DNA from 4 places in the Solibacillus sp. FSL R7-0682 genome. Region 1 is predicted to be linked to each of the others. Evidence: predicted binding sites of a transcription regulator. Region 1 holds the regulator's gene; each other region holds the start of a gene.
The links. Region 1 encodes LexA, which represses DNA repair genes until DNA is damaged. Its sites were predicted from a motif close to CGAACATATGTTCG; they were not measured.
Positions count from the first base shown of each region.

Region 1 (8,229 bases):
TGTACCGTCTGCAACTTTTAAGTAGTTCCATCCGTAAGATTCAAAACGTTTTTGGATGTTTTCTGAGAATGACTTTTCTAAATCACCATCAAGTGAAATATCATTTGAATCATATAACACAATTAACTTATCTAATTTTAAGTGACCTGCTAGAGAAATGGCTTCTGCAGCAACACCTTCCATTAAGTCACCGTCTCCACAAAGTGCAAATGTGTAGTGATCGACAATGTCTAAGCCAGGCTTGTTGTATGTCGCCGCTAAGTGACGTTCCGCCATTGCCATTCCAACTGTCATCGCGATACCTTGGCCAAGTGGACCTGTTGTTGCTTCTACCCCAACTGTGTGACCAAATTCAGGATGTCCTGGTGTTAAAGAATCCCATTGACGGAAGTTTTTAATTTCTTCCATCTCTAAACCGTAACCACCTAAGTGAAGTAAGCTATATAAAAGCATAGAGCCGTGTCCTGCCGATAATACGAAGCGGTCACGGTTAAACCATTTTGGATTTTGTGGATTATGTCGTAGTTGTTTTGTCCATAACGTATAGGCCATTGGAGCAGCACCCATTGGTAAGCCTGGGTGACCAGAATTGGCTTTCTCGATTGCATCGATTGATAGTGTACGGATTGCGTTAATTGCTTGCTGATCCATCTGTTGTGTCATTATGTGACATCCTTTCTCGAACTATATATTTGTGAAATAAACAGTATAAAATTTCACTTTTCTTCATCTTACAGTTTAGACAAAATTGATGAAGAAAACAATCATTTCTCTAAACGTTTCAGAAATATGACATACTTAATGATAAATATGTCATATTAATTAAAATTAATGTTAATTAATGAATTTTTTTTGTTCTTTAATTTGCTTTAATTTTTCTGGTGTAACATCATTACCTTCTTCATCAACCACTTTAACGTGCTCAATTGTATCGCGCATTGTCGAGCGGAATACATCTAAATACTCTTTACGAAGTGCTGTACGCTCCTTCGCCTGTTCCTCTGTCAGTTTACCTTCTTTTGCTAATTTTGATAACTCGTTAATTCGAGCGATTTTTTCTTTCGATAACATATCGTTCTCACCTTTCATTATTACAATAATACAAAGGTATGAAAAAACGACTTGAAGTGCAAGTGTTTACTCTTCAAGTCGGTCCATATATTCAATATATCTTCGATGAACGGTTGCCTTGCTAATTTGTATTCCTAGTCCTGAAAGGGTTGTGGCGATTTCTGCAAACGTTAACCCTTTTTGACGTAATTGAACAATTTCTTCAACAGGTACATCTTTCCGTTCGCGCCCTTCAATGTTGCCTCGGTTTTTTAAATTGTTTTGTGGCATGTAACCATTTTCCACCGCTCGACGCATGCCCCGACGAATTTTTGCGTTATGCATCCGACGCTGATATTCCTCTACAATAGCCAAAATCTCAAGCAGCATTGTATCCATTTCGTTCAAGGCAAGTGGTCCAGCATCATTTAATGAGTATACCGTTGCTTCATATTTTTGAATAAGATGTAAAACCGCCATACGTGCATTACCACGCCCTAAACGTGTTTCATCCTGTACAAATAAAACTTTTATTTGTTGCTCCTTCATGTAATCAAGCATGTCTAATAAGCCATCTCGATCGACATCAAAGCCACTACTTTGATCTTTAAATACTGCAAGCTCTTGAAAGCCAAATGATTTTGCGTATTTTGTTAATTCTTCTTGTTGACGTACTAATGATGTTTCTTGCGTGTTCTTTTCAGTACTGACACGACAATAGAGTGCTGCTTTACTTTGATTCATTATCTTCTCTCGCTACTTTTATAGATTGTACATGAGACGGTTCATTTCGTTCAGCAATATATGCTGAATTTTTTTCAACAGGAACTGCTAATACTTGTCCACTGATCACATCTTCACTATGTAATGCATTATCCCTTATTACTGCATGAACCCAATCATGTTTAGTCATTTTACCACTATATTGCTCGGCTAACGACCATAATGTATCACCTTGCTCAATTGTAATCTGTTCGTATAATTCAATTTTTTCATCTTTAATATAAATAAGTGCAACTAAAATAAATGAAAATAATAAAAACATTGATACAAAGCTATTTAACTGGATTTTTTTCATTTTGATTTACCCCTTTTCGAATATATGTTCGGAATGTTTGTTCTCATATTAATACGAACATATGTTTTTGTCAACATGTTTTCGAACCTATGTTTGCATTTTTGTTCGCATACTGCTATACTGAACGTAATAAAAAATATCATTGTATATAAAGAGGTGAGTAAGTTGACATCAAAAATTTCAAAGCGACAACAAGCAATTCTAGCTTTTATAAAAGAGGAAGTTCGTGCAAAAGGCTATCCACCATCTGTTCGAGAAATTGGTGAGGCTGTTGGATTAGCTTCAAGTTCAACTGTCCATGGGCATTTAGCTCGTTTAGAAAGTAAAGGGCTTATACGTCGTGACCCAACAAAGCCACGTGCGATCGAAATTTTAGAGCAAGAAGATGTTACCGTTCCAAAGCAAGGTGTAATTCACGTACCATTAATCGGGAAAGTTACAGCTGGTTTACCGATTTCTGCAATCGAAGATATTCAAGAATACTTCCCTCTGCCAGATACATATGGCTCTTCAGAAGACGAATTATTCATGTTGGAAATTATGGGAGAATCCATGATTGAAGCGGGAATTTTAGATGGTGATTATGTTATCGTTAAGAAATGTTCAACAGCAAATAACGGTGAAATAGTCGTTGCCATGACAGAAGATGATGAAGCAACTGTAAAGCGTTTCTATAAGGAAAAAACGTACTTCCGTTTACAACCTGAAAATAGCTCAATGGAGCCAATTATAGTTAATCAAGTAACGATTTTAGGGAAAGTCGTTGGTTTATATCGTAACGTTCATTAATAAAACAGGGCGTATCTGAAAAGAATTACTTTCAGATACGCCCTATTATTTTGGTTATACTTTCTACTTAGAACCCTATAATTACTGCTTACAAGCATCTACAAAGCTTTTAAACAAGCGTTGTGCATAAACATCTCCGTTTGGTGCTAATTCCTCAGGGTGCCATTGTACAGATATACAATACGGATGCGCCTCATGCTCAATTCCTTCAATAACCCCATCTTTAGCAACAGCTGATAGTTTAAGACCTTCGCCTAACTTTCCTATTGATTGATGGTGGAACGTATTAACTCGGAACGTATTATCGCCAAAGATTTCTTTAAACTTTGGTGTTAACACCTCCACACTATGTGCTAGCTCACCACGCTTTGATGGTTGTTTATGTAAAAGTGGGCTTTCAACCTGGGAAGGAATATCTTGAATAATAGTGCCTCCAAAAGCTACATTCATTACTTGTTGCCCACGACATACACCTAATATCGGCATTTGCTTTTTAAAGGCATAGTTCATTAATAGAAGATCACTATCATCACGTTTCCTTACAACCGGGCCAATTTTCGGATGTGGTTCTTCTCCAAATAAATATGGATCTATATCCTCACCACCAATTAATAATAAACCGTCAACCCTTGATAATAATTCCTCAACTGTATCTTCCGTTGCATTGGGAATACAGATTGGGATTCCTCCCGCTAGTTCTATAGAGTGCAAATACGCATTATTAATATCTAATTTTTTGTTAGTATCATACATCGTTAACCCGATAACTGGTTTCATTTGAACCACCCTCTCAGCTACTAGTAATCGCCTAAAATATTTTTCGGACTATTCAAATTATACTATCATCTTACTGCAAATTACTAGAACTACGAAATAAATTATCATCGTCACAATTTTTTTATATTCGACATTTCCCGCGCAATAAAGTAAAGGTCATTGTAGGTCAGTATACGTGGGATTTCCTTTATCAAAAAAAGGATGAATTGCACAAATGACAATTCATCCTCCGAATTAAACTACTAACGCTTTAAGAAAATAGCTTCTAATTTCCTGCCAGTTATTCACACGAATAAACCCTTCTGTTGTTGCATTATATGGCATTCCATAAAGTAAACCAGTACCTTTAAAGGCAGCTAATTGATTAGGGCTATCATCGATTAAATAATCGGTATGTATAACCGCTTTATTTCCACAGAATACAATGTTTTGTCTTTTTAAAAACGGTAAATACTTCATGAGCCAATCATATTTTGCATTAAATGAACCAGGAACATCCATCGCTGCTGTTGCAATATAGATTTCATAATGCTCTTGTAGCTCTTGTATAACCTCGATTGCATCCATATCCAATACTTCTAAATCTCTAAAATAGTCCGGTTCATTTAAAATTGCGAACAATTTTTTAGCGTCTTCTCTTGGTAAATCACGCTGTGTTGTTAATAAAAATTCTTCATCTGTAAAATTTGTACCGAAATTTTCGTTGTATGTCATTCTCAGTTTTTTGTAAAAGTTTGCTAATACTTGGTCCATATCAATCGCAATACTTTTTTTCATCATAAGCCCCCTCTTCGTTTCTTATTTTTAGTTTAATCAACTCCATACGATGAAACAAGGGAATGCATGAAATTTTACATTTTTAACATCTGACATATTTTCGTTTAAAGCCAATACGATCTTTTTCAACTTGCTTTTGAATTGACTCATAGGCATTCAATTGAGATGGCTTTTTAGTTTCTCGCTTTATTTCAATACCTCCAATTGCTTGTGCAATTTCTAATGCTTCCTTATGCAATGGTACATAAGATACCCCTACTGTAACGACAAAATTATTCATCGATACTTTCGTTCGCTCTGGTGCATCATGAATCGTATTTTTCACCAACTCCAGCATAGCAAGTAGTTTCTCTCTGGAAAATTCATGGTCTTTTCGGCTCCCTAATAGCCAACAATAACAGCTCCAACCAGCTGACATTTTCAGTTCATCACCACTTGATATCCAATTATCTGAAACTTGCTGTGCAATGTCAGACTCCGCCAAAGTCACCGCGACAATGTAATCAGAAATCATGTAGAAATATGCAGTATCAATCCAACGATTATAATCCTCTTCAGTCATCGCTTGTGGATCAGCAATAATGCCAGCAAAATACATTGCATCATAATTTCCAGTTGCATATAGCTGTTCTGCTAGCTCTTGATTAATTTTAATTTTTTTCGCAATCGGCTTCATTGCACCTGTCGCAACACCATAAACCGGTTCTTTCGCTCCATTTGACATATACATTTTTTTCGAACGCTCTTTGCCTAATGCCTCTAGCTCGTGCATAACTGTTTGAAACTCCATTGCATACACCCCTTTAAATTATCAGTTCTATTGTATATTTTTTTAACGACAAAAAAAAGCGTTAGAGCACCGTGGCCCTAACACTTTAATTCTATGAATTAATACATTTTCATATATTGGTCGCGTTCCCATTGGTGTACTGTTGAACGGTACATGTCGAACTCGATTTCTTTTGCTTCCTTAAAGTTTGCGTAAATGTGCTCACCTAAAGCTGCTTGCACAACTTCATCCTTAGCAAGTAAAGCTAAAGCATCATCTAAAGCTGCTGGTAAATTATCAATTCCATTAGATTTACGCTCTTCTTCACTCATCACATAAATGTTGCGGTTGATTGCAGGTGGAGGTGTCAACCCTTTACGGATACCTTCAAGACCGGCTTCTAAAATTACAGCCATTGCTAAATAAGGATTTGCTGACGGGTCCACTGAACGTACCTCTACACGAGTAGAAATACCGCGAGAAGATGGAATACGAATTAGTGGTGAACGGTTTTGAGCAGACCAGGCAACATAACAAGGTGCTTCATAACCAGGTACTAAACGTTTATAAGAGTTTACAGTTGGGTTTGTAATCGCCGTAAAGCCTTGAACGTGCGCTAATACACCTGCCATAAACTGCATTGCTGTTTCAGATAAGCCTAGCTCTGTAGATTCATCATAGAATGCATTTACTTTTTCTTTAAATAAAGAAACGTTAAAGTGCATTCCTGATCCAGCTTCACCAAATAAAGGTTTTGGCATGAATGTAGCATGTAATCCATGCTTACGTGCAATTGTTTTAACAACTAATTTAAATGTTTGGATGTTGTCACAAGCTGTAATCGCATCTGCATATTTAAAGTCAATTTCGTGTTGACCAGGTGCTACCTCGTGGTGCGAAGCTTCAATTTCAAAGCCCATTTCTTCAAGCTCTAAAACGATATCACGACGGCAGTTTTCACCTAAGTCCGTTGGTGCTAAGTCGAAGTAACCTCCATTGTCATTTACTTCTAACGTTGGTTCACCTTTTGCATCGAGTTTGAATAAGAAAAACTCTGGCTCTGGTCCTAAGTTAAAGTTTGTAAAACCTAACTCTTGCATTTCTTTTAATACACGCTTTAAGTTGTTACGTGGGTCACCAGCGAATGGCGTTCCGTCTGGATTGTAAATATCACAAATAAATCGTGCTACTTTCCCTTTTTCTGCAGTCCATGGGAATACCATAAATGAATCGTAGTCAGGATATAAGTACATATCTGATTCTTCAATACGAACAAAACCTTCGATTGAAGATCCGTCAAACATCATTTTGTTGTCCAACGCTTTGTCTAGCTGACTTACAGGAATTTCAACGTTTTTAATTGTTCCTAAAATGTCAGTAAACTGTAAACGAATAAATTTTACTTCATGTTCTTGTACAAGGCTTTTAATGTCTTCTTTTGTGTATTTACCCACTATATCCACACTCCTAAATTTGTTCAGTACCGATTAAATCGATTATTTAAATGACTCCATTGGTGAAGACTAATAATCAGTTGCGGGTGAACCCCTAATGACTGATTAAAGTTCACTATATAATTTACACGTTGTTTTTATTGATAGAAACGTGATAAATCCCCTTGCCTAATAGAAGATTTTTGCATACGCTGTGCTTGTCGCATTTCTTCTCGTAAAATTTTTCGTAATTCTGCATCTGAAATTTCTTTACCGTTTTCTTTCATCGCAGGGTCATTTTTCATTGCAAATACTTTTTTAATACCTGCCATGTTAACCCCTTGCTCTAACATATCTTTTATTTCTAATAACTTATCGACATCATTTAGCGAGAACATCCGTCGATTTCCTTCTGTACGGTGTGGCTGAATTAAATCATGTTCTTCGTAATAACGTATTTGTCTTGCTGTTAAATCTGTTAATTGCATAACAATGCTAATGGATAATAATGGCATTGAACGTCGAATCTCACTACTCATTTAATTCACCTCCCTTGCAAATATAATACGACCTGTAACTTACATTGTCAATTCTATGTAAGAAAAACTAACATAACGTGTATGAAACAGAAAATCTACACCAAATGGAGAGAATGATCTGAAAATACAAATTAATTCGATACATTAAACTTTACTTGATTTTAGTATACAAAAAGTCGCCCAATTCGTTGAGCGACTATAGAAAAACTATTTTAACTTCTGTACTGCTGAGCAAATCGCATATTTTACGTGTTCATAGGTTAATCCACCTTGAACAAATGCCGTGTATGGTGGACGTATCGGACCATCTGCTGTTAATTCGATGCTAGATCCTTGTACGAATGTACCTGCTGCCATAATAACATCATCCTCATAGCCTGGCATATAGGCTGGCTCTGGTGCGAAATGCGCATTAATCGGTGATGCTGCTTGAATTTCTCGACAAAAGGCTACCATTTGTTCTGCGGTTTGGAACGACACTGACTGAATTAAATCCGTACGAATGTCCGTGTAATGTGGCGATGTTGTCATGCCGATTTCTTCTAGCATTGCCGAAGTAAAAATGGCACCCTTTAAGCTTTGTGCAACAACATGTGGTGCCATAAAGAAGCCTTGATAAAAGTCAGCTAGCGTATTTAAGCTAGCACCAGCTTCAGCACCAATGCCTGGTGAAGTCATACGATAAGCACATTTTTCAACTAAATCCGCGCGTCCAGCAATATAACCACCAATTTTCGCGAAACCACCACCTGGGTTTTTAATTAATGAACCTGCCATTAAATCTGCTCCAACCTCAGTCGGCTCCAATGCTTCGACAAACTCGCCATAGCAGTTATCAACAAAAATAACCGCCTCAGGTGCAAGCTCACGAATAGTTGTCACCATTTTTTGTATCGCATCTATTGTAAAGGATGGGCGTGTTGCATAGCCCTTTGAGCGCTGAATAGCAATCATCTTTGTATTCGCATTAATTGCATATTTCACGCCTTCCCAATCTACTTCCTTATTGTCAATAAG
Region 1 is NZ_JBBOUI010000001.1:1,401,093-1,409,321, reverse strand. It holds gene tkt (transketolase) at 1-663, opposite strand, end outside; gene MKZ17_RS07070 (DUF896 domain-containing protein) at 835-1,071, opposite strand; gene MKZ17_RS07065 (YneB family resolvase-like protein) at 1,138-1,794, opposite strand; gene yneA (cell division suppressor protein YneA) at 1,781-2,128, opposite strand; gene lexA (transcriptional repressor LexA) at 2,294-2,917, shown strand; gene MKZ17_RS07050 (gamma-glutamyl-gamma-aminobutyrate hydrolase family protein) at 2,999-3,694, opposite strand; gene MKZ17_RS07045 (5' nucleotidase, NT5C type) at 3,929-4,471, opposite strand; gene MKZ17_RS07040 (DNA alkylation repair protein) at 4,554-5,261, opposite strand; gene glnA (type I glutamate--ammonia ligase) at 5,360-6,694, opposite strand; gene MKZ17_RS07030 (MerR family transcriptional regulator) at 6,832-7,212, opposite strand; gene MKZ17_RS07025 (methionine gamma-lyase family protein) at 7,420-8,229, opposite strand, start outside.

Region 2 (8,229 bases), 1.9 Mb from region 1:
AATAGTTCGATGAAACAGATTCCCACGGTGCAATGGCGTTGTCTAATAACGTTCGATTCCAATCTGGAATAACTAAATCTAGGTCAGCCTTCGATTTACTACCTAACCCGTCACATGTTGGACAAGCTCCAAATGGACTATTGAATGAAAACATGCGAGGCTCTAGCTCTCCAATCGAAAAGCCACAATGAGGACAAGCATGATGTTCACTAAATAATAGTTCCTCATGTTCCATTACATCCACGATTACCCGGCCTTCTGCTAATCTTAATGCAGACTCTAATGAATCACTTAAACGAGATTCAACGCCTTCTTTGACTACTACACGGTCAATGACTACTTCAATCGTATGCTTTTTGTTTTTATCTAACTCGATATGATCATCTAAATCGCGGAGCTCACCATTTAATCGAATACGCACATAGCCTTGCTTTTTTAAATCTTCAAGTAACTTTACATGCGTACCTTTTTTTCCTTCAATGACCGGTGCTAATAGCTGCAATTTCGTACGCTCGGGGTATTCCATTAAACGGTCTACCATTTGCTCAATCGTTTGAGAAGTAATTTCAATACCGTGCTTCGGACAATATGGTTTCCCAATCCGCGCAAACAATAAACGTAAGTAATCATAAATTTCTGTAACCGTTCCAACTGTTGAACGTGGGTTACGACTCGTCGTTTTTTGATCAATGGAAATGGCTGGTGATAAACCTTCAATCGTATCGACATCCGGTTTATCCATTTGCCCTAAAAATTGACGTGCATAGGCTGACAACGATTCCACATAACGGCGTTGTCCCTCCGCATAAATCGTATCAAACGCTAATGAAGATTTCCCTGACCCAGAAAGGCCTGTCACAACAACAATTTTGTCTCGTGGAATTGTGACATCGATATTTTTTAAATTATGTGCTCTAGCACCTTGTACAACAATTTCTGTATTTTTCACGTTGTTCACCCTTCTGCTTTCAATTCAAATATCATGTCACGTAATTCTGCCGCGCGTTCAAAGTCTAATGCTTTAGCAGCTTCCTTCATTTCAAGCTGTAATGTTTCGACAAGTTTTTCAAGCTCTTTCTTCGTCAGCTTCTTACCACCTGTCACTTTTGTAATATATTTCTCTTCCTCTTCCGCTGCTTGTGTCGCGCGTATAATATCTGGAATTTTCTTAATGATTGTTTTCGGTGTAATTCCATGTTGTTCGTTATAGGTCATTTGAATTTCGCGACGACGTTTCGTTTCAGAAATGGCCTTCGTCATCGAATCTGTCATATTATTCGCATACATAATCACATGACCGTTCGAATTACGGGCTGCTCGTCCTATCGTTTGAATTAACGAACGCTCCGAACGTAGGAAGCCTTCTTTATCTGCATCTAATATCGCTACAAGGGACACTTCTGGAATGTCTAAGCCTTCACGTAATAAGTTAATACCGATAAGCACGTCATACGTCCCTTTTCGTAGTTCCCGAATAATTTCGATCCGTTCAAGTGTTTTAATTTCTGAATGCAAATATTCCACTTTCAAGCCCATTTCCTTTAAGTAACTCGACAAATCTTCTGACATTTTTTTCGTTAATGTCGTTACAAGCACACGTTCATTTTTGCGAATACGCTCATGAATTTCATCTATTAAGTCGTCAATTTGTCCTTCAATCGGGCGCACATCAATTGTTGGATCCAGAAGACCCGTCGGACGAATAATTTGCTCTACCATTTCTGGCGTATGCTCCAATTCATACGGACCTGGCGTTGCCGAAACATAAATTGCCTGTCCAACTTTTGATAGGAACTCATCAAAGGTTAACGGCCGGTTATCAAGCGCAGAAGGTAAACGGAAGCCATGCTCCACTAATACCCCTTTTCGAGCCTGATCCCCATTATACATCCCACGTACTTGCGGTAATGTTACGTGACTCTCATCGACTACTAATAAAAAATCATCTGGGAAATAATCAAGCAATGTATAAGGAGTTGCCCCTGCTTCACGCAACGTTAAATGACGTGAATAGTTTTCGATACCTGAGCAAAAGCCCATTTCCCGCATCATTTCTAAATCATAATTTGTGCGTTGTTCTAAGCGCTGCGCCTCTAATAAACGATCCTCAGCTCGCAGCTTTTCTAGACGTTCCTGTAATTCTTTTTCTATATTTTCAATCGCAATTTTCATTTTCTCTTCACGTGTTACGAAGTGGGATGCTGGGAAAATGGCTACGTGATTGCGCTCTCCTAAAATTTCCCCTGTTAACGCATCTACCTCTCGGATACGATCTATTTCATCTCCGAAAAATTCAACACGAATGCAGTGCTCATCACGTGATGCCGGGAAAATTTCGACAACATCACCGCGTACACGAAATGTTCCGCGCGTAAAATTAATATCATTTCGTTCATATTGTATATCTACTAATTTTCGTAACAACTCATTACGCTCCATTTCCATACCAGTCCGAATTGACACGACCATTTCACGGTATTCTTCTGGATTACCGAGGCCATAAATACACGATACAGACGCAATGATAATCACATCCTGTCGTTCAAATAATGCCGTCGTTGCAGAATGGCGCAGCTTATCAATTTCATCATTAATGCTCGAATCTTTTTCGATGTACGTATCAGTTTGTGGCACATATGCTTCTGGTTGGAAATAATCATAGTAACTCACAAAGTATTCCACAGCATTATCTGGGAAAAATTCCTTGAACTCACTATATAATTGTCCAGCCAATGTTTTGTTATGTGCCATAACTAGTGTTGGTTTGTTTACTTCCTTTATAACGTTTGAAATTGTAAAGGTTTTACCTGTTCCTGTCGCACCTAGTAATGTTTGATGCTGCTTGCCATCCTTCACACCTTGCACGAGCTCTTTTATCGCTTCGGGCTGATCTCCAGCTGGCTTATAGGCGGACTGAATCTGAAAAGTTTCTGTCATTTTAATTCGTCCTTTCTGTCTCTTTTGCTATGTTCTATTTTAGCATACCTGCTTTTACTTTACGATAAATTTACGAACGTATATTCGGAAAAATGATTACTTATATTATTTATTACCTAATATTGTAGAAACAAACCCATTGAAAAAAGCCACCTAAAAAGGTGACTCTTCTTCAAGTTATTGTCGCTTGGAGCAATTCTTTCAGCTCCGATGTATAAGCGATAAATTGGTGTTCGTCCTTTTGATCTAAAGATGTATCGATCAATATTTTTAACTGTTCAATACGGTACATGCGCTGTAAACGATTTAAAAACAAGTCTAAATAAATCTCATTCAATAACTTTTCCGCTTGATTATCAGCTGACTGTTGTCCTACTGCTTTCAAAAAGTCTGTATACGAATAATATTTATCCATCGAAACCACCCCGATCTCTTTTATTTATTATAAAATAAATGAGCATTAATTTGCAATATTTTCTGAAAAATCATCCAGTTACAGAATATTCTAAAAATATTGTTGATTTATGGGATTTTTTGTATTATTTTTAAGGTGTAGTGAATTTTTCAGCATTTTTCATTGTCTCTTTTGTCTTTTCTATTTTGTCTTCATTTATCGCACAAATATTTTACCAATCAACCTCGAAAGGAGAAATGGCATGACCAAAAATCTACATCAAATTTCTAATTATATTGCCTCTAATTCAACATTCTGTTTAATCTCTCACCCACATCGTAGCAAAGTGCATACAATCATCTCCGATAAGCATGGGAAAGTTATTTATCCTAATAAGCCTTTAAAAATAATTCGTAATACGTGTCGATTGCACGGGAGCTCCTACGAGGCAAGTAATTATAATGCGAAGCTGTTTTTCGGAAAAAGTAAGCATAAATTACCGATCATGGTTGCCTATGACTTCGGTGACCCCTGTATATTGTTCCCACTATTTTCACCACATTCATCACAAAACATTTGGATTTCACTTCACGCAATCGTTAATATTAATGAGCTTGGGAATGAAACCATCGTCACATTTATTGATGGCTCTGAAGAACGTCTACCTATCCATATGAAATCATTCAATCATCAGTACGTTCGCGCTGCCATGTATTATAAACATCTCATTACAAAACGTAACAGCAAATTATAAAACTCTATTTTTCTATCTACATCTTTGTGCAGTTCTTACATCGCTATCGATTAAAATATTCTGCAAGAAGTAACTCACTGTGATTACGAAGGCGAATATTCGAATATCTCCTACACTCCATGATTCCTTCAAAATAAAATTGGTACTCGGTAAATAAGTCATCCGTCTTCCCTCTCACTAAACGCATCTGATGAGTTTTAAAATAAGCCTTTGTGTCCTTTAGATCCTGTTCAATTTTCATTCGAACAGAATCAATTACATGTAAATAGGGGTTTTTAAATTTAAACAGGCCTTGCTCTACGATTAATTGATCTTTTTCAAGAACTGTAAGAAGCATTGGCAAATAAATTCCTGCTTCATAATAAGGAATTGTTCCAGAAGGAATTTGCACCATATGAATACCTCCTCAAGAATAAGAACGTTTGTTCGTATTTATTTTCGCATATGTTCTTATTTTTGACAAGCACAACCTTACTGGTAATACTTACCGAATCCCCTCCTAAAAAGCTTAAATTCACTACGAAAAAGGTGTTCATGAGCTTTACACTCACGAACACCTAGATTCCTATTAATATGAAATTTTTGAACGTAAATAAGCTGTAATAAACATGTCTAAATCGCCATCCATTACTGCACCAACATTCCCTGTTTCAGAATTTGTTCGATGGTCTTTTACCATTGAATATGGATGGAAAACATAGGAACGAATTTGAGAGCCCCAGCCAATTTCCTTTTGCTCACCACGAATTTCATCTAATTGTGCTTGTTGCTTTTCAATTTCTAATTGATATAGCTTTGATTTTAACATTTTCATCGCAGCATCACGGTTTTTAATTTGCGAACGCTCGGATTGACATTGTACAACAACACCAGTTGGGATATGTGTAATACGAACAGCCGAGTCTGTCGTATTAATGTGCTGACCACCCGCCCCTGTTGCACGATACGTATCCACTTTTAAGTCCTCTGTTCGTACGTCAATTTCGATTTCCTCATTAAATTCCGGCATAACCTCACAAGAAACGAACGATGTATGACGACGGCCTGATGAATCAAACGGCGAAATACGTACTAAACGATGTACCCCTTTTTCTGCTTTTAAATAACCGTATGCGTTATGACCAGAAATTTGTAATGTTACAGATTTAATCCCTGCTTCATCACCAGGTAAATAATCAATTGTTGTTACTTTAAAGCCACGCTTTTCTGCCCAGCGCGTATACATACGTAACAGCATCGAACCCCAGTCTTGAGACTCCGTTCCACCAGCACCTGGATGTAACTCTAAAATCGCATTGTTTTTATCATATGGCTCAGACAAGAGCATTTGAAGCTCAAAATCCGCCATCTTCTGTTGGAAGTCAACTAGTTCATTTCCTAACTCTTCTTGTAGTTCTGCATCAGGCTCTTCACGTAAAAGCTCTAGTGTCATTTCTAAATTCTCTTGTGTTGAAATTAAATCATTGTATTCATTCACAACCGCTTTAATTCCGTTGCTTTCGTTAATGATTGTTTGAGCGCCTTGCTGGTCATTCCAAAAGTTTGGCACAAGCATCATTTCGTCTAATTCTTGAATACGTGCCTCTTTATTTTCTAAGTCAAAGAGACCCCCTAAAGTCCGCTAGTTTTGTAGCTGTATTTTCAAGTGCATTACGCACATCTGCTAATTCCATCATTGTATTCCTCCGTTAGTGAAGCGTCGTAACTGCTTCTTCGAATGCCGTTAAAAATAAACCAGGTCATTGAATATTCAATGACCTCGTCTTGTATATCTATTGGTTCCCAACGCCATGGCAAGCTTTGTATTTTTTGCCGCTACCACATGGGCATGGGTCGTTACGTCCAATGTTTTCGGCTTTACGTGTTGGTAGTTTTTTTGGTTTTGCAGCGCCTTCTTCTTTCGGGTTCACTGCTTGGCCTTTTGCTACTTCTTCACGTTGTAAATTACTGCGTATTTCTGCCTTTAATGCGTATTTTGCAACGTCTTCACGCACTGCTGCGACCATGTCCTCGAACATCGCAAAACCTTCTTGTTGGTATTCGCGCAGTGGATCTGTTTGACCGTAGGCACGAAGGTGAATCCCTTGACGTAGCTGGTCCATTGCGTCGATATGGTCAATCCACTTCGTATCAATCGAACGAAGTAAAATAACCTTTTCGAATTCACGCATACGCTCTGGCGTCATCGCTTCTTCTTTTTCGTTGTAACGTTGTTGAACTTTATCGTAAATGAATTCAATCATCTGCTCAGGTGACTTATCTTCTAGCTGTGCTACAGTAATGTCGCCTTCATCTAAAAGATTGGCAGCAAGATAATCCTCGAGTGCATCTAGTGTCCAAGCATCCTTTTCACCTTGCGTATGAAGCGCAACAGCATTTTCAATTGCCTGTTGGATCATTGACTCAACTAATGCACGCATATTTTCAGAATCCAACACTTCTTCACGCTCTTTGTAAATAACTTCACGCTGCTGACGTAATACATCATCATATTGTAATAAGCGTTTACGCGCATCAAAGTTATTCCCTTCAACGCGTTTTTGTGCAGATTCTACTGCTTTTGATACCATGCGTGATTGAATTGGCTGTGCATCGTCCATACCAAGCTTCGTCATCATCGATTTCATGTTGTCAGAGCCGAAGCGACGCATTAAATCATCCTCTAATGATAAGTAGAATTGCGTTACCCCTGGGTTCCCTTGACGACCAGAACGACCACGTAACTGGTTATCAATACGACGCGACTCATGACGCTCTGTACCGATAACGGCTAAACCACCAATGTCAAGCACACCTTCACCAGGCTTAATATCTGTACCACGGCCAGCCATGTTTGTTGCAATTGTAACTGCACCCTTTTGACCCGCATTTAAAATAATCTCAGCTTCTCGCTCATGGTTTTTCGCATTTAATACATTATGCGGAATTTTGAATTTGGTTAAATATTTTGAAATAATCTCCGATGTTTCAATCGCAACCGTACCTACTAACACTGGCTGTCCTACGCGGTAACGCTCAGCAATATCTTCAGCAACAGCTTTGAATTTCCCTTCCATCGTCGCATAAATTAAGTCCGGACGGTCATCACGCGCAATTGGTTTATTCGTTGGAATCGCAATGACTTGCATGTTATAAATATTGCGGAATTCCTCTTCTTCCGTTTTAGCTGTACCAGTCATACCAGATAGCTTTTCATACATACGGAAGTAGTTTTGGAACGTAACCGTTGCCATTGTCATCGATTCATTTTGAATGTCTAGACCTTCTTTTGCCTCAATCGCTTGGTGTAAACCATCTGAATAGCGACGCCCCTTCATCAAACGACCTGTGAAGCCATCAACAATAACAACCTCGCCGTCTTGTACAACATAATCTACATCATTATGCATCGATGCATGGGCCTTTAAGCTTTGGTTGATTGCATGGTTTAAACGAACATGAGCTAAGTCAAATAAGTTATCGATGCCAAATGCACGCTCGGCTTTTTCAATTCCTAACTCTGTCAACGTAACGCCCTTTGTTGATTCTTCATAGTTGTAATCTTCATCTTTTTTCAGCATACGTACAAACGCATTGGATTGTACATAAAGCTGTGCTGTTTTCCCTGCTTGACCAGAAATAATTAACGGTGTACGCGCTTCATCGATTAAAATCGAGTCTACCTCGTCAATAACAGCATAATATAGCGGACGTTGTACACGATCTTCTTTGTAAAGGACCATGTTGTCACGTAAATAATCGAAACCTAATTCGTTATTTGTAGAATACGTAATATCCGCAGCATATGCTTCACGTTTTTCTTCCTTTGAAAGGCTATTCAAGTTTAAACCGACCGTTAAGCCTAACCATGTATAGAGCTCGCCCATCTCAGTCGCGTCACGGCTTGCTAAGTATTCATTGACTGTAACAACGTGAACACCTTTACTCGTAAGCGCATTTAAATAAACCGCCATTGTAGAAGTCAATGTTTTACCTTCACCGGTTTTCATTTCGGCGATATTCCCTTCGTTTAATGCAGCTGCACCCATAATTTGTACGCGGAATGGGTACATGCCTAATACACGTCGAGACGCTTCACGAATTGTTGCAAACGCTTCTGGTAATAAATCATCTACAGTTTCGCCATTTTGATAGCGCGTTTTGA
Region 2 is NZ_JBBOUI010000001.1:3,278,729-3,286,957, forward strand. It holds gene uvrA (excinuclease ABC subunit UvrA) at 1-949, opposite strand, end outside; gene uvrB (excinuclease ABC subunit UvrB) at 955-2,937, opposite strand; gene MKZ17_RS16605 (IDEAL domain-containing protein) at 3,110-3,352, opposite strand; gene MKZ17_RS16610 (competence protein ComK) at 3,594-4,085, shown strand; gene MKZ17_RS16615 (hypothetical protein) at 4,129-4,479, opposite strand; one part of gene prfB (peptide chain release factor 2) at 4,654-5,685, opposite strand; one part of gene prfB (peptide chain release factor 2) at 5,687-5,758, opposite strand; gene secA (preprotein translocase subunit SecA) at 5,858-8,229, opposite strand, start outside.
Region 2: the regulator LexA is predicted to act here: its motif matches at 3,011-3,024, upstream of uvrB (excinuclease ABC subunit UvrB).

Region 3 (8,229 bases), 1.9 Mb from region 1:
AATATTTTTTGGATGAGGCGCTCAATGAGTACCGCTGTTTTCCCTGAACCAGCAGCTGCGGATACTAAAATATCATGACCTGCTGCATAGATGGCCTTCCATTGCACATCCGTCCACTGTACATCATTAGGCTTCACTGGAATCGTCATGTACGCATACCACCTTTTCTATTTTTTCAAATACTTCTTGCTCTGATTGCTTCTTCAATTCATTAAAACTATTGCCTGTTTCAGTTTGGTCGAATTGACATACCGCTTTATAGCTACAAAAAGTACAAGCTTTCATATTACCTAAACTATAAGGCTTGATTTCCGTATTACCCCGGTATATTTCATTGCCTGCTTGGCGGAATTTATGATGGACAAATTGCTGTAAATTTTCCATTTGATCTGGCTCTATTACCTTTGATGAACGTCCATTAAATTCAGGCTCCTCAGCACTCTTAAAGGCAGCCGGCACAATAATCGATGATTTATTTGGTTCTAGTGTCGTATCCATCAATTGCGCCACTTCTACGTCCTTTAACATATAACCACTTAGCTTAAACTTTTCCTGACGTAAGCTTTCGACTTTCTCTAGCTGCTCATAATCCTCAGTCGTAATGAGTGGATTATGTACATGTAAGTAGAACATTCCCGCAGCTTGAACAATAATATTTTCAAGCTCGGATAAATCCGTAATGAGCTTACTTTCCTTCGCTAAAATCGGTACATTTTGTAAGGCCACATCTAAATACGTTAAAAGCTGCAATGAAATCCCGTTGTATACTTCCGTAAAATCAAGCTTTCGCCCACTCGATTTATAATCAATGACACGCAAATATAAGTTTTGCGCATCTTTAAATGCATCAATACGGTCAATCTGTCCGCGTACAAACATGTTACGATTATCATCAAGCTCAATTTTTAATGCATCTAAAGGATTACGATCATCCTGTTCTGTATTTTTATCATCACGCTTCCCAAATGGCTTTTCATGGGCAATCGCTTGAAACTTCGAAAGCTCACTTTGATTAATTAATGCATACAACGTTCGCGCCACGATTTTTACAAGCTTCGTTTTAATATATTCGAAACGGTGACTGCTTTTTAAAATACTGTAGGAGAAATAATCAACTAGCATTGTGATCGTCTCATCCGCCTTTTTATAGCACGCAATGTAATTATTTAACGGGATTGTCTGATCCGTTTCCGATAAAATCGTACGAATTGCTTCGTGGAATAAATCCCCCATTGCAAATGACTCAAGCTTAAATTCAGGTCTCTCTTGAAGCTTCAAGCCGTATGAAGCAAAGTGCGAATAAGGACAACTATAAAACTTCTCTATGCGTGATACACTAGCTAAAAAGTCTTTACCATATAAGGCGGTCGCATTTTCCTCAGATAATGGCTCCACCTCATTTACATGAGACAGGGGCTTTGCCACAACGCTTAATACGTCCTTCCATTTCGGATCACGCTCATAATACGCCTTCAACGCAGACCATTCTTCTGTTAATGATCGCTTTTCAATCTGTGCTTGCTTTAATTGCGTCATTAAAAAACCGATGGCTGGTGATGGATGACGTAGATAATCCATTACATATTGCTGCTTTATTTCATCGAGAGGATCCATTACAATTTGCCGTTGGATAATTGTACGCGCCATTTCTCCCTCTTCGTTCAATACTTCAAACATTTTATGCAATCGATTGATATAAAGGGATGGAAGCTTCCCTTTACTTTCTTCATCGGCACTTGCATACGTTACATATAAATAATCTGTTGGTGACGTAATTGCACGATAAAAGAGGAAGCTCTCCTGAAGTAAGCGACTTTTCACACCTGGTGCGAGACCATATTGTGCCTTTTCAAAAGTTTCTCGCTCATCATCTGATAACAGCCCCCCAGAATCCATTCGCATCGGATAAACGCCATCGTTCACGCCAATAATAAAAATCGCCTTCTTATTATCAAAGCGAGCAAATTCCAATGTCGACACCGTCACTTCATCGAGAGTCGGTGGTACACTTGAAAATTGAAGTGACTCAAAGCCTTCATCTAAAATTTGTGCAGCCTCTTCTAGTAGGATGTCCTTATCTCCAAACATAAGGTCAAACTGTTCTAAAATATGCACCCAACCATTCCATGCCTGCTCATGCTCAAAGGACTGATGTAACGCATCTTTTTGCTCTTCCTGCTCTTGCATTTTTACAAGCTTCTTATACACATCCAGCTGCTCCATAAACTCATAAAGTGCAACAACTAGTGCTCGTCCAGTCTGTTGTTCCTTAAGTCGCTGTTGCAGAGCAAATACAGGCTCTCGAATTAAATCTCGCACACTTTTTAATAGCTTTTCATGTTCAAGCTCATCCTCTGTTTGAATGGCATTTATCTTTTCAAGTGATTTAAAACGACGATAATGCCATACATCTTCCTTAAACCATCGATCATGCACAATGCCCTTTGCAATGACAAAGTTCTCTAAAATATCGGCACGATCACGCATCGCCACTAAATTCGAATTATAAGGAAAGAGTAAATCTGTTTTTACACTTCTAAAAATCGGCTCATATTTCCAATTAGATGTAATAATTTCTAGGACCGAACGACTAAATTCGATCAATGGATGATAAAGCATCGAACGTTTTTCATTCGAGAAAAATGGAATGTCGTATTGCGTAAAGGTTGTCGCAATGATCGGGTCATACACATCTGCTTGGCGATACATAATCCCGATATCCTTATAGCGTAACCCTTTATCCATCACTAAGCCTTTAATTTCCTGGGCAATTCCCTGTACTTCCGCCCGTGGATTCATACCGTTTACTATTTTTATATGCCCCTCTGAAGCTATTGGTTTAATAAAAGGTGCATCAAAGCATTGCTCAAGATGTTGTAAATCACGATTTTTTGAACGATAATTCACTGTCAAATGAATACGTTGCTCCTCTTCGATATCAATCCCACGTTCAAAGCGTATTTTTTGAATTTCCTCTCGGAGTTTTTCATAGGTCGTTGCTGCACGGTAAAATACCGAGCCTTCTAGCATGTCTGTTTGAGGATCATCCATTGGAAGCACCAATGTTACACGCTTTGCATAAAGTAATAATTCCTTTAAAATCGTAAACTCTTGTCCATTGAACGAAACGAAGCCATCTAAATAAACATGGGTCTCGCGCAAGCTTTCCATTTGAGGCATGCGCTCAAGAAGCATCGGGAAATACCCATCCCCCTCAACATAATTCGTGCCAATACGTTCATTTAGCTGAACTAATAAAATTTGCAAATCATGCATTTTATGTAGCAGTACTTCACTTGCTCCATTTTGCTTTAATGATTCAATTAATGGCCCAATCGTGTCTATATTAATATTGTACTGGCTAAACTCCTTTAAAATCTGCTCGACCTCTTTTGTAAATCCTCGTTTGCCAGCTACTTGTTTAAAGAGTAAAAACTCATCTTGATGTTCTTCTAAAATACGACGTAGAAGCATGCGGTAGCCTGTACCATCAATACGTTCCCTCGTAATGCCACCTTCCTTTTGCAGCACAAACCATGCTAAACGTTTAAAGGTCATGACCTGCGCTCGCATCATCCCTTCAATACCGTAATGATTCGTTAATTCATATTCCGTTGAAAACGTCATTTGGTCCGGAACTAAAATAAAAATTTGAGGACCAAGTGGATTTGATGTTAAATCTTCTACGATTTCTTGATGGATGAACGTCGTTTTCCCTGTCCCTGCTCGTCCTGAAATGACACGTAACGTCATCATCCCCACCTCACTTCACATTATTAACTTCTATTATATATAAGAATACATGTTCGCGCACTATCTGACATATTGAATGAAATAGAAAAATGCGAGAAAAATTCTCTCGCATTTTTATCTATTCCTTATTCAAAGGCTGTCTTTGCTTTTCAATTTCACGCAAGTCTTGCTCCACTCGTTTATTTAAGTTACGTTCGATTAATTTACCAATTCCCCAAATTGTAACAATAATCAACACAGAGACAATGATTTTAACAGGATTTGTTAAAATAGAGCGTAAATCGCTTCCTAAATAACTCATCAAAAAAATCATAACAGGCTTCGAAATGAATAATGTTAAAAAATAATATTGCCTTTTAATATTCGATAAGCCTGCCACACTATTCACGACAACAACTGGCGTAAACGGTAAACAGAGTAATACAAACAATGGCGTAAATCCTCGTATATCTACCCATTGAATCAGCTTTTTAACTTGTCGCTGCTCTTTTATCTTACGGAACAAACGATGATTTCCAAACTTTCGAATTAACAAGAAAAATGCGTATGAACCCGCTACCGTACCGAGCCACGACAGGATAAATCCCCAAAACAAACCATATGCCCCTGCATTCGCAATAACAATGACAAACAGCGGTAATACTGGGAGAAAGGACTCAATGAATGTTAAAAATACCCCAAAAAAAGGACCTAATAATTTATATTTTTCAACAACCGTTTCAATATTATCGATTGTCAACCAATCTAACATAAGTATTCACTCCTACTAACAAAACCGGTAAGTTAAATGATGAATTTATTAAAATATCGCCTTCATTTTAAGACAAAAAACTACATTGCTCATGTTACTGCGATAAATTTCGAATATTATATCTTTTTTATAGTAACATAATTCCCCTTCCTATGTTTGCCCTATTCATCGAATAACAAAACCGTCACATTTTAGTGGATTGATTATATTTTGGGTGGTGGATTGGCTTCGGGAGAGGGAGTTCTAAGGAAAGCGGGTGTGTTGTTAAATCTAGGTTTCCTGGGGGGTGCAAGGGATTTTGGAGGCTTGGATATTAATCGAAGCCAGTGCTTTTTATATCTAGGTTAGATAGGTTCATTTTGTCTTTTATTAGATGTAAAAGTTCTATTAACTCGTCGATTTTGTCCATTAAACCTTCTTTTTTCCATTAAGTACTTCATTTTGTCCTTTTCCTTTATACTTTGTCCTTTTTCTTTCGAACTTTAGCTATTACCATCTCAACTTTGGCTATTACTTTAAATACTTTGTCCTTTATCTAATAACACCTTGCAAGAATACCTATAAGACAATTAAGATTGTTGCTGTTACGGTATGAAAAGCTGTGAATTTACGTAATTGTCCTTTATTCCATGTAATAAGTCTATTTTGGCTTATAGATTGTCGATTACTTTATGAATTTCGTATATTATTCGATATATTTTGTCCATTATTCATTTAAAAATGTCCATTATCCCGCCAACCTTGTCCATTTCCCTGAGTCTAGATCGCTTCTCCCCTCTCATTCATTGCCCTTAGCCCTAGTCCACTGTCACTTCACTTTAAAACTTACTTTCCTTAAATAAAAAAGAACCCCGTTTTCACGAGATTCTTTGAAACTTGTTATTTTACAATTAATAAACCAATTTTATGGTTATCATCACTATGAACGACATGCTGTGTTAAGCGGAGCTCTCCGTTATGATCAAGCACCTCTAGACGGCAATGTGCAGCATTAATTTGCAATGCTTCATATAATTCCTCTTCCGTATGAACATTTTGTCCATTAATGCGCTTAATGACCTCACCTGCGATTAAACCCATTTTTTCGGCTGGTGAGTCGGGTAGTACCCCAGCAATCATAACCCCATTTCCACTACGCATTACTGCATAGCTATCGCGATCCTCAGAACGGCGATAATAAATAGCAATTATTGTTCGGGAAATTGCACCTAATGCTAACGCTGCCGCGCCTAATACGGGCATGAAATAGGATGCAATGCCAACAAATAATACTAGTTCTCCTACAAAAACAATGTTGCGTCCCATCTTTGGATATACATACAACGGGAGGTTTTTCCGCACCATTTGTTGGAACCCGATAATAAATGGGAAAACTACTAATGAAAATTGCTCTGCACCAAGTGTAAACTGTGGCCAATATGGTAAATACGCCTGTATCCCGTCTCCCGGAATAATTGTTACGACTGGTAGCATCCATAATTGCTTACTATAATAACCGATCCCATTAAGTCCACGCTTTGTCGTTTCTACAATTGGAGATGCAAATTTTGCCCCGTAACGGCGAATTAAAATCCCCTCAGCCATTAATAATAACCCGGCTAAAATGGCCGCGGTCTTGACTAAGCCATCTCCTACATTTGTTCCAACAAATTCGAAGCCCCATAGCCCATACGAAAAATTTTTCCAATCCATCCATACGACAACACCAAATGCAATTGCCATCACAATAATCGGTGATAAAAGGTGATACGTAAATACAAGCAATCCGATTAAACTAATTAAAAAAATAATAGCTAGAAATTCAAATGTTATTGTCAATCCAACCACGATACTAAATAACGAGATAATGAGGGATAGCATAAACCCCATGATGAGCATGTTACGCATTTCTGACCAACCATTTAAAACACGATGATTGAAAAAATTACGCTCCCGCTTCACTCGTCGATAGCCTAAATAAATGGCGGAAAGGAGTGCGATATAAACTAATGGATTTATAAGAAAACGACCAATACTTTTTAAAATTTCAATTAAAATGGTTCCATCCATCTTCTCACCTACTGTCTAATCCTCACTATGCATACCTATCATTGTTCGATGAGAGAAACGAATCAATTCTAGGAAAGCGTCTTACCAATTGAAGGTTCACTTTCCATTGTATCAAATCCCTTTGTTCTTGCGTAGTGCAATTTGTCCTTACAAGTAAAATATCATCTTCCTGGCAATCATTCAAACTGATGCATAATATAACTGATTGCCATTTGTAGCTGCATATCATTTAACTGTGATGCTTTAAATTTTTGTAATTGTGCTGATAATTCAGTGAAGAAAGCTTCATCCAGATGACGTCCTTCTTGCAAATCATATTTCTTCCTAAACTTTGCTACTTCCTCTGCTGTATCCATATCAAAAAATCCATCTTTACGATTAATCCCATAACCTAGTTCACCTAATACTAATTGCGTATAGGCAACCTCTTCGCTATACTCACCCACTTCAAATCGACCTTTTAATAACTTTGTCTCTACCTGATAAAGTGGATGTTGTTTTATTTCAACATCTGGCTCAATCCCTATATGATGAATCCATTTTTTAGAAGGTGTCAACCATTTATTCGTTGATAATTTTACTTCGCCACCATTTTGTAATTCCCATGTTTGTTGTACAGTTCCTTTCCCAAAGCTTGTCACACCAATAATGACAGCACGCTTCCAGTCTTGTAATGCACCAGCAAATACTTCACTTGCAGAAGCGCTCCCTTCATTTTGAATGATTGCTATCGGTATCGCTCTTAATTTTTCAACATATGGAATGATTTCTTCAGGTGCTTTCGTTTTCAATGGCTCCGTAACACCTTCATGATTTTGCATATAGGCGAAAATCTTTTCTTTTTGCTCAAAAAAGCTCATCATCTGGGCGACACTATGTAAATAGCCCCCTGGATTATTTCGAACATCAATAATTAACCCTTCCGCCTCTTTTTCTAATACTTTGTCGAGTGCATTTTTCCACTCTTTTGCTGTCTCTTCCCCAAACATATTAACTGTAATATAACCTATAGGCGTTTCTTCAATTTCGATGACTTCAGATTGAACCGTTTCATTTTTTAAACGCTCTCTTTTTAAGCTTATTTTCACATGACGTTCTAATTCAGGACGATACAATACAAGTTCAATTTTTTCGCCCTCTTTTCCTTGCATCAATTTCATAACCTCGCCCATTGATTTACCTTCAAGACGCGTATCATTGATTTGAATTAGCTCATCTAATGGGCGAATTCCTGCTTTATCTGCTGGCGACGATTTGACAGGTGCGATGACAATAAATTTCCCATTTGATTCAGACAGTTCAATACCAATACCAATTCGTTCACTTGCTAATGTTTGTTTATGTAATGCGGCTTCTTGTTGTGAATAATACGTGCTGTACGGATCATTTATTGCATTGGCCATTCCCCGTAGCGCTCCTTCTACTAGCTTCTCAGAAGTCACATCATAGACAGATTCACGAGCAATAATGTCATGTAACTCATTGACAATTGCAAAGTCAGCTTGTTCTGTATTTGATTTTGTGGTTGGTTGACCAAACAAAAAGAAAGTACATACAATGACTACCAAACATAGTATTCCAAGAAATAAGAAAATTCGACTTTTCCGCACAATCTTCCCTCCCGTTCAGTTAAACTTATGAACGTTCGCTGAATTTCATACTTCTAAGTCGAATCA
Region 3 is NZ_JBBOUI010000001.1:3,263,118-3,271,346, forward strand. It holds gene addA (helicase-exonuclease AddAB subunit AddA) at 1-149, opposite strand, end outside; gene addB (helicase-exonuclease AddAB subunit AddB) at 127-3,753, opposite strand; gene MKZ17_RS16555 (TVP38/TMEM64 family protein) at 3,872-4,504, opposite strand; gene MKZ17_RS16560 (PDZ domain-containing protein) at 5,384-6,553, opposite strand; gene MKZ17_RS16565 (S41 family peptidase) at 6,730-8,163, opposite strand.
Region 3: the regulator LexA is predicted to act here: its motif matches at 3,796-3,809, upstream of addB (helicase-exonuclease AddAB subunit AddB).

Region 4 (8,229 bases), 750 kb from region 1:
ACGAGAGCGGACGATAATTTTTCCTTTTCCTGTCTCATATGCTTTTTTAATACCATCAAGCCCTTGAATGATGCCACCAGTTGGGAAATCAGGTCCTTTTATGACCGTCATTAATTCTTCAACGGTGCAATTTTTATTATCTAAACGCATTAATACCGCTTCTAGAGCTTCTTGTAAGTTGTGTGGTGGGATATCTGTTGCGTATCCAGCAGAAATCCCTGTCGCACCGTTAACAAGTAAATTTGGGAAACGTGACGGTAAAACAGTTGGTTCCATATCTTGATCATCAAAGTTTGGAACAAATTCCACCGTATTTTTATTAATATCGCGTAACATTTCTGATGCGATAGCAGAAAGTCGTGCTTCCGTATAACGCATTGCAGCTGGTGGGTCACCATCGACCGAACCATTGTTACCATGCATCTCGATTAACATGTGACGGCTCTTCCAGTCTTGACTCATACGTACCATCGCCTCATAAACCGACGAATCCCCGTGTGGATGGTAGTTACCGATTACATTACCCACAGTTTTGGCTGATTTACGGAATGGTTTTTCGAAAGTATTGCCTTCATTGAACATCGCAAATAAAATACGGCGTTGTACTGGCTTTAAACCGTCACGAGTATCTGGAAGTGCACGGTCTTGAATAATATATTTTGAATAGCGACCAAAGCGGTCACCCATTACTTCTTCTAATGGTAAATCTTGAAATTTCTCTACGAAGCTCATTCGTTAACCTCCTCATGCTGGATGAATTCATTTTCTAAAATGCTTGCATCCTCTTCCATGCCGAAGTTTACATTTGATTCAATCCATTTACGGCGCGGTTCTACTTTGTCACCCATAAGTGTTGTGACACGGCGCTCTGCACGAGCACCATCCTCAATTTTGACACGGATTAATGTACGTGTTTCAGGATTCATCGTTGTATCCCATAATTGATCGGCATTCATTTCACCAAGACCTTTGTAACGTTGCAGAATATAGCCTTTACCAATTTTTTTGATGGCCGCATCTAGTTCGTTTTCAGTCCATGCATAAGTAAGTTCTTGCTTTTTACCGGAACCTTTAGATACTTTGTAAAGCGGTGGTAAGGCAATATATACTTTGCCCGCTTCAATTAACGGACGCATGTAGCGATAAAAGAATGTTAATAGTAATACTTGAATATGTGCCCCATCTGTATCCGCATCGGTCATAATAACAATTTTGTCGTAAGCTGCATCCTCTACAGAGAAGTCTGCACCAACACCTGCACCAATTGTATGAATAATTGTCGAGATTTCTTCGTTTTTCATTATATCTTGGAGCTTTGCTTTTTCCGTATTAATAACTTTTCCGCGCAGTGGTAAAATGGCTTGGAATGTGCGGTCACGTCCTTGCTTTGCCGAACCACCGGCAGAATCACCTTCTACAAGATATAATTCATTTTTCGCCGCATTTTTTGATTGAGCTGGTGTTAATTTCCCGGATAAGAGCGTACTGGATTTTTTCTTTTTTCCGTTTCGCGCATCATCACGAGCTTTACGAGCTGCTTCGCGAACTTGTTGTGCGCGAATGGCTTTTCTTACAAGTGATGCCGAAAGCTCTGCATGCTCTTCTAAAACGTACATAAGCTTTTCCGATACAACGGTATCAACTGTTGATCGAGCTTCACTCGTTCCAAGCTTACCCTTTGTTTGGCCTTCAAACTGTAAAAGATGCTCTGGAATTCGGACAGATATGATGGCTGTTAAACCTTCTCGAATATCAGCACCTTCTAAGTTTTTATCCTTTTCTTTTAACAGCCCAATTTTCCGTGCATATTCATTAAACACGCGAGTCATCGCTGTTTTAGCACCCGTTTCATGAGTACCACCGTCTCGAGTACGGACATTATTAACAAATGAAAGAATTGTTTCTGAATAGCCATCATTAAATTGGAAGGCAAACTCAACCTCGATTTCCGCAAGCATCCCTTCCACATACTTTACTGGATGTATCACGTCTTTTTCTTCGTTTAAATATGTAACAAACGCCTCAATTCCACTTTCGTAATGGAACACGTCATGTTGACCTTCTCCACGCTCATCAATGAGCTCAATTTTTAAACCTTTTAATAAAAACGCGGATTCACGTAAGCGCTCAGCTAATGTGTCGTAATTATATTTTGTTACGGAAAAAATAGATGGGTCCGGTAAAAAATGAACAAGTGTCCCATTTTCTTTTGTTTTTCCTAAAATATCAAGAGATGTAACCGGCTTACCGCCATTTTCAAAACGTTGACGATAAATTTGCCCGTCTCGGTGAATGGTTACTTCCAAAAATACGGATAAGGCATTTACTACGGATGAACCTACACCATGTAGACCACCACTCGTTTTATAGCCACCTTGTCCAAATTTACCGCCTGCATGTAGCACTGTAAAAATAATTTCAGGTGTTGGCTTCCCCATTTTATGCATTCCCGTAGGCATACCACGACCAAAATCTCGGACGCTTATACTATTGTCCTCGTGAATCTTAACGATGATATGATCGCCAAATCCAGCGAGTGCTTCATCCACTGCGTTGTCTACAATCTCATATACTAAGTGGTGAAGACCTCGGCTATCTGTTGAACCGATATACATACCTGGTCGTTTTCGTACGGCTTCTAAACCTTCTAATACTTGAATGGCATCTTCATTATATGAAATACCGGTCTGGTTTTTTACCAAATGTAATCCCCTCCAAAAATACAAACAAACGTTCCGTTATACTGCATAATCGTACTGTCTCCTGACTTCATTGTCAATTGATGAATCAATCCATGAGACTTAGCAAGAATTAATTGTACCATCAAAAACGCCTGTTTTAAAGCGCTTCCTCCAGTAGTTTTCATCGTATTGTAACTTTTTTCCTCCTTTTCATAGAAATTTTGTGAAAAAATAATACCTCTTTCCTTCCTTTCATAAACAGTGTAAAATAATCAATACATACTATTAGTACCAACTAGTAATTCTCAATATTGAAAGGGGCACAACACTTGATTAATGCAATAATTCTCATTTGTGCTTATTTGATTGGTTCCATTCCTTCTGCTTTATGGATTGGTAAAATCTTTTACAAAACGGATATTCGACAACATGGTAGCGGCAATTTAGGTGCCACAAACACATTCCGTGTACTTGGAAAAAAACCAGGGTTCATTGTGACTCTCATTGATGTATTAAAAGGTACCGCAGCAGTACTCTTACTAACTCTTCCCTTCTTTAGCGAAGCAACGATTTATCCATTAGTATTAGGGATTGTAGCGGTTTTTGGACATATGTTCCCGATTTTTGCTAGTTTTAGAGGAGGTAAAGCCGTTGCGACAAGTGCGGGTGTTATATTAGGTTATAATTTACCGTTATTTATCGTGCTCCTCGTTACATTTATTGTCTCGTTAAAAATTACGAAAATGGTAAGTTTAACGTCAATGATTACAGCAACTGTTGCGTTAATTTATGTTATTATTTTTTGGATTGTGACGGGTAATTATGCATTATTTATTTTAATTGCCTTTTTGGCGACGTTTATTTTCTATCGTCATCGAGAAAACATTAAACGTATTAAAAACGGTACAGAACCAAAAATAAAAGGTTTCTAACTCTCTCCATTGCGAGAGAGTTTTTTTATGTATAAAAAATGTGTTTAGAATTCAAGGAATCTAAACACAGTTAAAGATAAATATTAAGATGGATTTATTGCATCTGAATTATTTTCTTGCTGACCATGATTTTCGTTTGAAAAGATGTCATAAGCAAGTAATGTTACCTCCAGCTTTTCTTCAAGCTGTTGTATTTCTTTAATTTGTTCGGGCACTAAATGAGCAAATTTCGAGTTCAAATTTCCCAAGTAAATCACATCCTTCTACAGTAATAAAATTTAGTATGGAAAATTATTAGTGAATTATCCATTGTGTATGATGGAAGTTTTATAATTACAAAAAGCCTATACGAAGAAGTTGGTATATAATGATAGATGATTAATATATCGTGAAACTGAATGAGGTGATTGGATGCAGATTAAATTATCAGAGGAAGCAATTAAGTGGTTCCAACAGGAAATGGAAGTAGAAAAAGATGATTGGATTCGATTTTATGCTAGGTATGGTGGTTCTTCCCCATTCCACGAAGGATTTTCTTTAGGTATGACAAGAGAACAGCCTCATGAAATCGGAGTGGAAACAACGGTTGACGCGATTCATTTCTATATTGAAAAATCAGATGAATGGTTTTTTAATGAGCATCATCTAGTTGTTAGCGTTGATCAGGAATCAAATGAACTAAGCTATTCCTACGAAAAATAATTCTAATTTTCCGAATTAATTGTAATCCCACTTTTGCCCCCTTCCATCGCTATAATATGGAAAGACAACTTAGATAATAGATTGATGAGGGATTACAAGTGAAAATTAAGCAAGGCTTTTATTGGCGATGTGTTTTTTTTATAACAGGCATCATTGTGCTTTCGTTAGGTATTGCCCTAACAATTAAAGGGCAGCAATTAGGTGTTGGCTCGTGGGATGTACTGCATATTGGGCTTGTGAAAAACTTCGGTTTAACAGTGGGTATGTGGTCGATCATTCTTGGCTTAATCATTTTAGCAATTGATGCAGTCATTTCGAAGCGTTTACCTAAATTGGGCACCTATTTAGATATGTTTTTAGCGGGTATTTTTATCGATATTTTTCTGTACGTATTACCAGATGCCCACGGCTGGTTTGAGCAGATCCTAGCCTTTGCTCTTGGTCTATTATTACTTGGTTTTGGGTGTGGGATGTACATGGTAGCGAATCTTGGTGTTGGACCACGAGATACATTAATGCTACTGCTTGTCCAACGTTTAGGCTGGTCAGTAAACCGAGCGCGGACGACGATGGAAGTATCAGTCGCAGTAATCGGCTTTTTACTAGGTGGTCCAGTAGGTTTAGGAACGCTTCTTATGGCATTTGGCCTTGGGGCAATCGTTCAATGGGCACTGAAATGGAACGAAAAATTATTTTACCGCGCGGCAGGTGTAGAAAGCGCGATTTTATAAAAGAGTCCTTTGACAATTTTATTGTTAGGACTAGTTAAAGTCATTATTTTTCTGTAAAGGTGAAATAATGGCTTTTTGCTTTCTTATATAAAGTTGGCAAAGGTAAAGAAAAACGGCGATGTATATAAAGGCCCCTTTTACATCGCCGTTAAACTTTATAATGCTTAGCGAAAAACTGTTCATAAGACGCATAGTGGACCTTTAAAATTTAACAGCTTGTCAATACTATCCTGTTTTGCGTAGCGTTAATTAATTTGAAATATTTGGCAATTTCTTCTCAAAAATCTCTTTTTGAAGGTGTTTAACAAATGCCTCAAGGGAAAATGAAGTTAATTCGTCCTGTTTATAAGCTCGTACAGTAACTGTCTCATTCGCTTGTTCTCGTTCTCCTAATACAAGGATATACGGTATTTTTTGTATTTGTGCGTCACGAATTTTTCGACCAAGCTTTTCGTTACGTCTATCTACTGCTACTCGAACATTAGCTTGACGTAGCTGGCTGGCAACCGCTTCAACATATGCTGTATGTACATCTGATACAGCAATGATTTGCACTTGCTTTGGTGCGAGCCAAAGCGGAAATGCACCACCAAAATGTTCGATTAAAATACCAAGAAATCGATCAATGGAGCCAAATACAGCTCGGTGAATGACAACTGGTCGCACTTTTTCATTGTCTTCATTCACATATGATAAATCAAACTTCTCAGGTAGCTGGAAATCAAGCTGCACTGTTGCACATTGATGGCTTCTCTTAATTGCATCCTTTATATGAATGTCAATTTTGGGTCCATAAAAGGCACCATCACCTTCATTAATTTTATATGGGAAACGTAGTCGCTTTAACACATTTTCAAGTGCTAGTTCTGCCTTATCCCATAGGGTAAGCTCTCCCATATAGTCATCAGGTCTTGTCGATAATTCAATTTCATACTCAAAGCCAAATACTGTATATACTTGATCAATAATTTGCAACGCTAATGTAATCTCATCCTCAATTTGCTCTGGTGTCACGAAAATATGAGCGTCATCCTGACAAAATGTACGAACTCGCAGTAGCCCATTTAATGCTCCACTAAATTCATGTCGGTGAACCTGACCAAACTCCGCCATACGAATTGGTAGATCGCGATATGAATGTAAATCATTTTTATAAATCAACATATGGCCAGGACAGTTCATTGGCTTTAAAGCAAACTTTTGCTCATCGACTTGTGTAAAATACATATTTTCTTTGTAATGCTGCCAGTGTCCTGATTGCTCCCACAAACGCTGATTCATCATGAGGGGCGTCCGCACTTCTTTATAGTCATATCTTGTTTGCAAGCTACGTAGGAAATTTTCAAGTTCATTTCTAATAGTTTGCCCGTTTGCTAAATAAAATGGCATACCTGGAGCTTCTTCAGAGAACATAAACAGTTCAAGGGGTCTTACCAACAAAAAGCGCAAAACATACGCTAAGTAAAATTTTACATAAAGAAAGCCGATTTTTCCTATGCTAAGGAAGTATCGGCTTTTAATATTCTTTAAATTGAAATGTATCAAAATGTGTTTTTTCCTGTTTTGATACTGTTACCATTGAAATTAGAAAATAAGCCTTGGTTAGTTAGAAAATCAATTCAACGGTAATAATTTAAGGTTGGGGTAGCGTCAGGAAAATGCGGATTTACAACGATAAGCATATTTTGATACGATTCTTATGAGACATTACCCTCAATCAGGGGGGGACAGCCAACATTTTTGAAATTTTGTACGCTAAGGAAACTCGAAAATAAAACAGCCGATTTCACATTCTGTTTTGGAATAGTACCAGCTAAGCTGTCACGACCCGCAATAAGGAAATTTCAGGATTAACTCCAACATACTTACCCCCGTCCTATTTTGGATGGGGGATAAAATAAAGGTAATTAACTTTTTTAGATTAGACTATTTCTGTACGCTAAGGAGGCTCCAAAGGGGATTTTGTTGACACCTTGATTTTGTGATTGTCAAGCAATCTGTAAATAACTAAATATTGAGATGAGCCTAAAATTCAGTCCATTTTATTATCTAACTTCTTTACCCATTCACTGTCATTCCAAATATCGGGGTTGTTAATCGTTAGATTTTCTCCACGAACCATGAAATCATAACCATCTTTTGTACCCGTATACCAATCAACAATGACTAACTTGCCGTTTACATTACGTACAAGAAACTCAGTAACTTCACCACGACTACCCACAGTCTGTTTAATTTCCACAGGGAATTTTAAATAGAGAAAACCTCCATCCATATCATCCGTATACCCCACTTCCCAAGTGTCAATCTTAATATTTTGCACCTTAGCATTAAATTGGGCATACACATCATATTGGGATTGGATTTTCTTTTTCGTATACTGTATAAGGTTTTCGTTATCTATAAATGTATCCAATTCAATACTCGTGCCGTTCCAGACCGCTTTATAATAGTCAGTCAGCGCTCTTACACACATTTCATAAGCCGTCTCAGAATCCTGAATAGATAGTTCCCCTTCATTTTTAGCTAAATATTCGGGGGAATCTTGTAATACATTCAGTTCAGTGTTGGGCGTAATTTCATTGTTTATAGCACTATCTTCGCTGCTTTCTTCCGAGACTACCGGTGCACATGAGCTCAGAGTAAATAAGACTACTAACAGATAAGCAAATTTCATTGTATCCCCCCTCTAATTCTAATATGAATAGATATTTTGATGCTACGATTACTGTTAAAAAAATATTAACACAATTCCTTATCTATTGTACTTGAGAGTACTAAGATTAAGATTTCCTCCCTCTAACAATCAGAATAGAATATCAAAATACACCACTACAACCGGAAGATTATAATGGTGTACCATGGATTTTAGTAATTAGTTGTAATAACCTATCAGCTTTATAACCCTTTTAGCATCACCTGGGTATATAGTCTCCGCTTTTTGGTTATTGTTATAGCTACCTGAAGCAGTACGCCCAGTAACCAATGCTCCTACAACATTTACCTGGCTTGTTTCGTAGAATTCAGTGATAATAGTGGAATGTCTCCAATTATTGTAACTTCCACTTAGATAAAATTGTAGGATATCTCCAACTTCATAAGGGTGATTAGTAGAAAACCAATCAAAAGTTCTATAAGTAATGGAAGTACCAGCTGGACCTTTTGTTGTATTGTTCACCAAAA
Region 4 is NZ_JBBOUI010000001.1:2,156,019-2,164,247, reverse strand. It holds gene parC (DNA topoisomerase IV subunit A) at 1-732, opposite strand, end outside; gene parE (DNA topoisomerase IV subunit B) at 729-2,702, opposite strand; gene plsY (glycerol-3-phosphate 1-O-acyltransferase PlsY) at 3,011-3,613, shown strand; gene MKZ17_RS11045 (hypothetical protein) at 3,697-3,861, opposite strand; gene MKZ17_RS11040 (HesB/YadR/YfhF family protein) at 4,025-4,315, shown strand; gene MKZ17_RS11035 (YczE/YyaS/YitT family protein) at 4,420-5,046, shown strand; partial or broken gene thrS (threonine--tRNA ligase) at 5,296-6,483, opposite strand; gene MKZ17_RS11025 (hypothetical protein) at 7,079-7,723, opposite strand; gene MKZ17_RS11020 (amidase domain-containing protein) at 7,922-8,229, opposite strand, start outside.
Region 4: the regulator LexA is predicted to act here: its motif matches at 2,724-2,737, upstream of parE (DNA topoisomerase IV subunit B).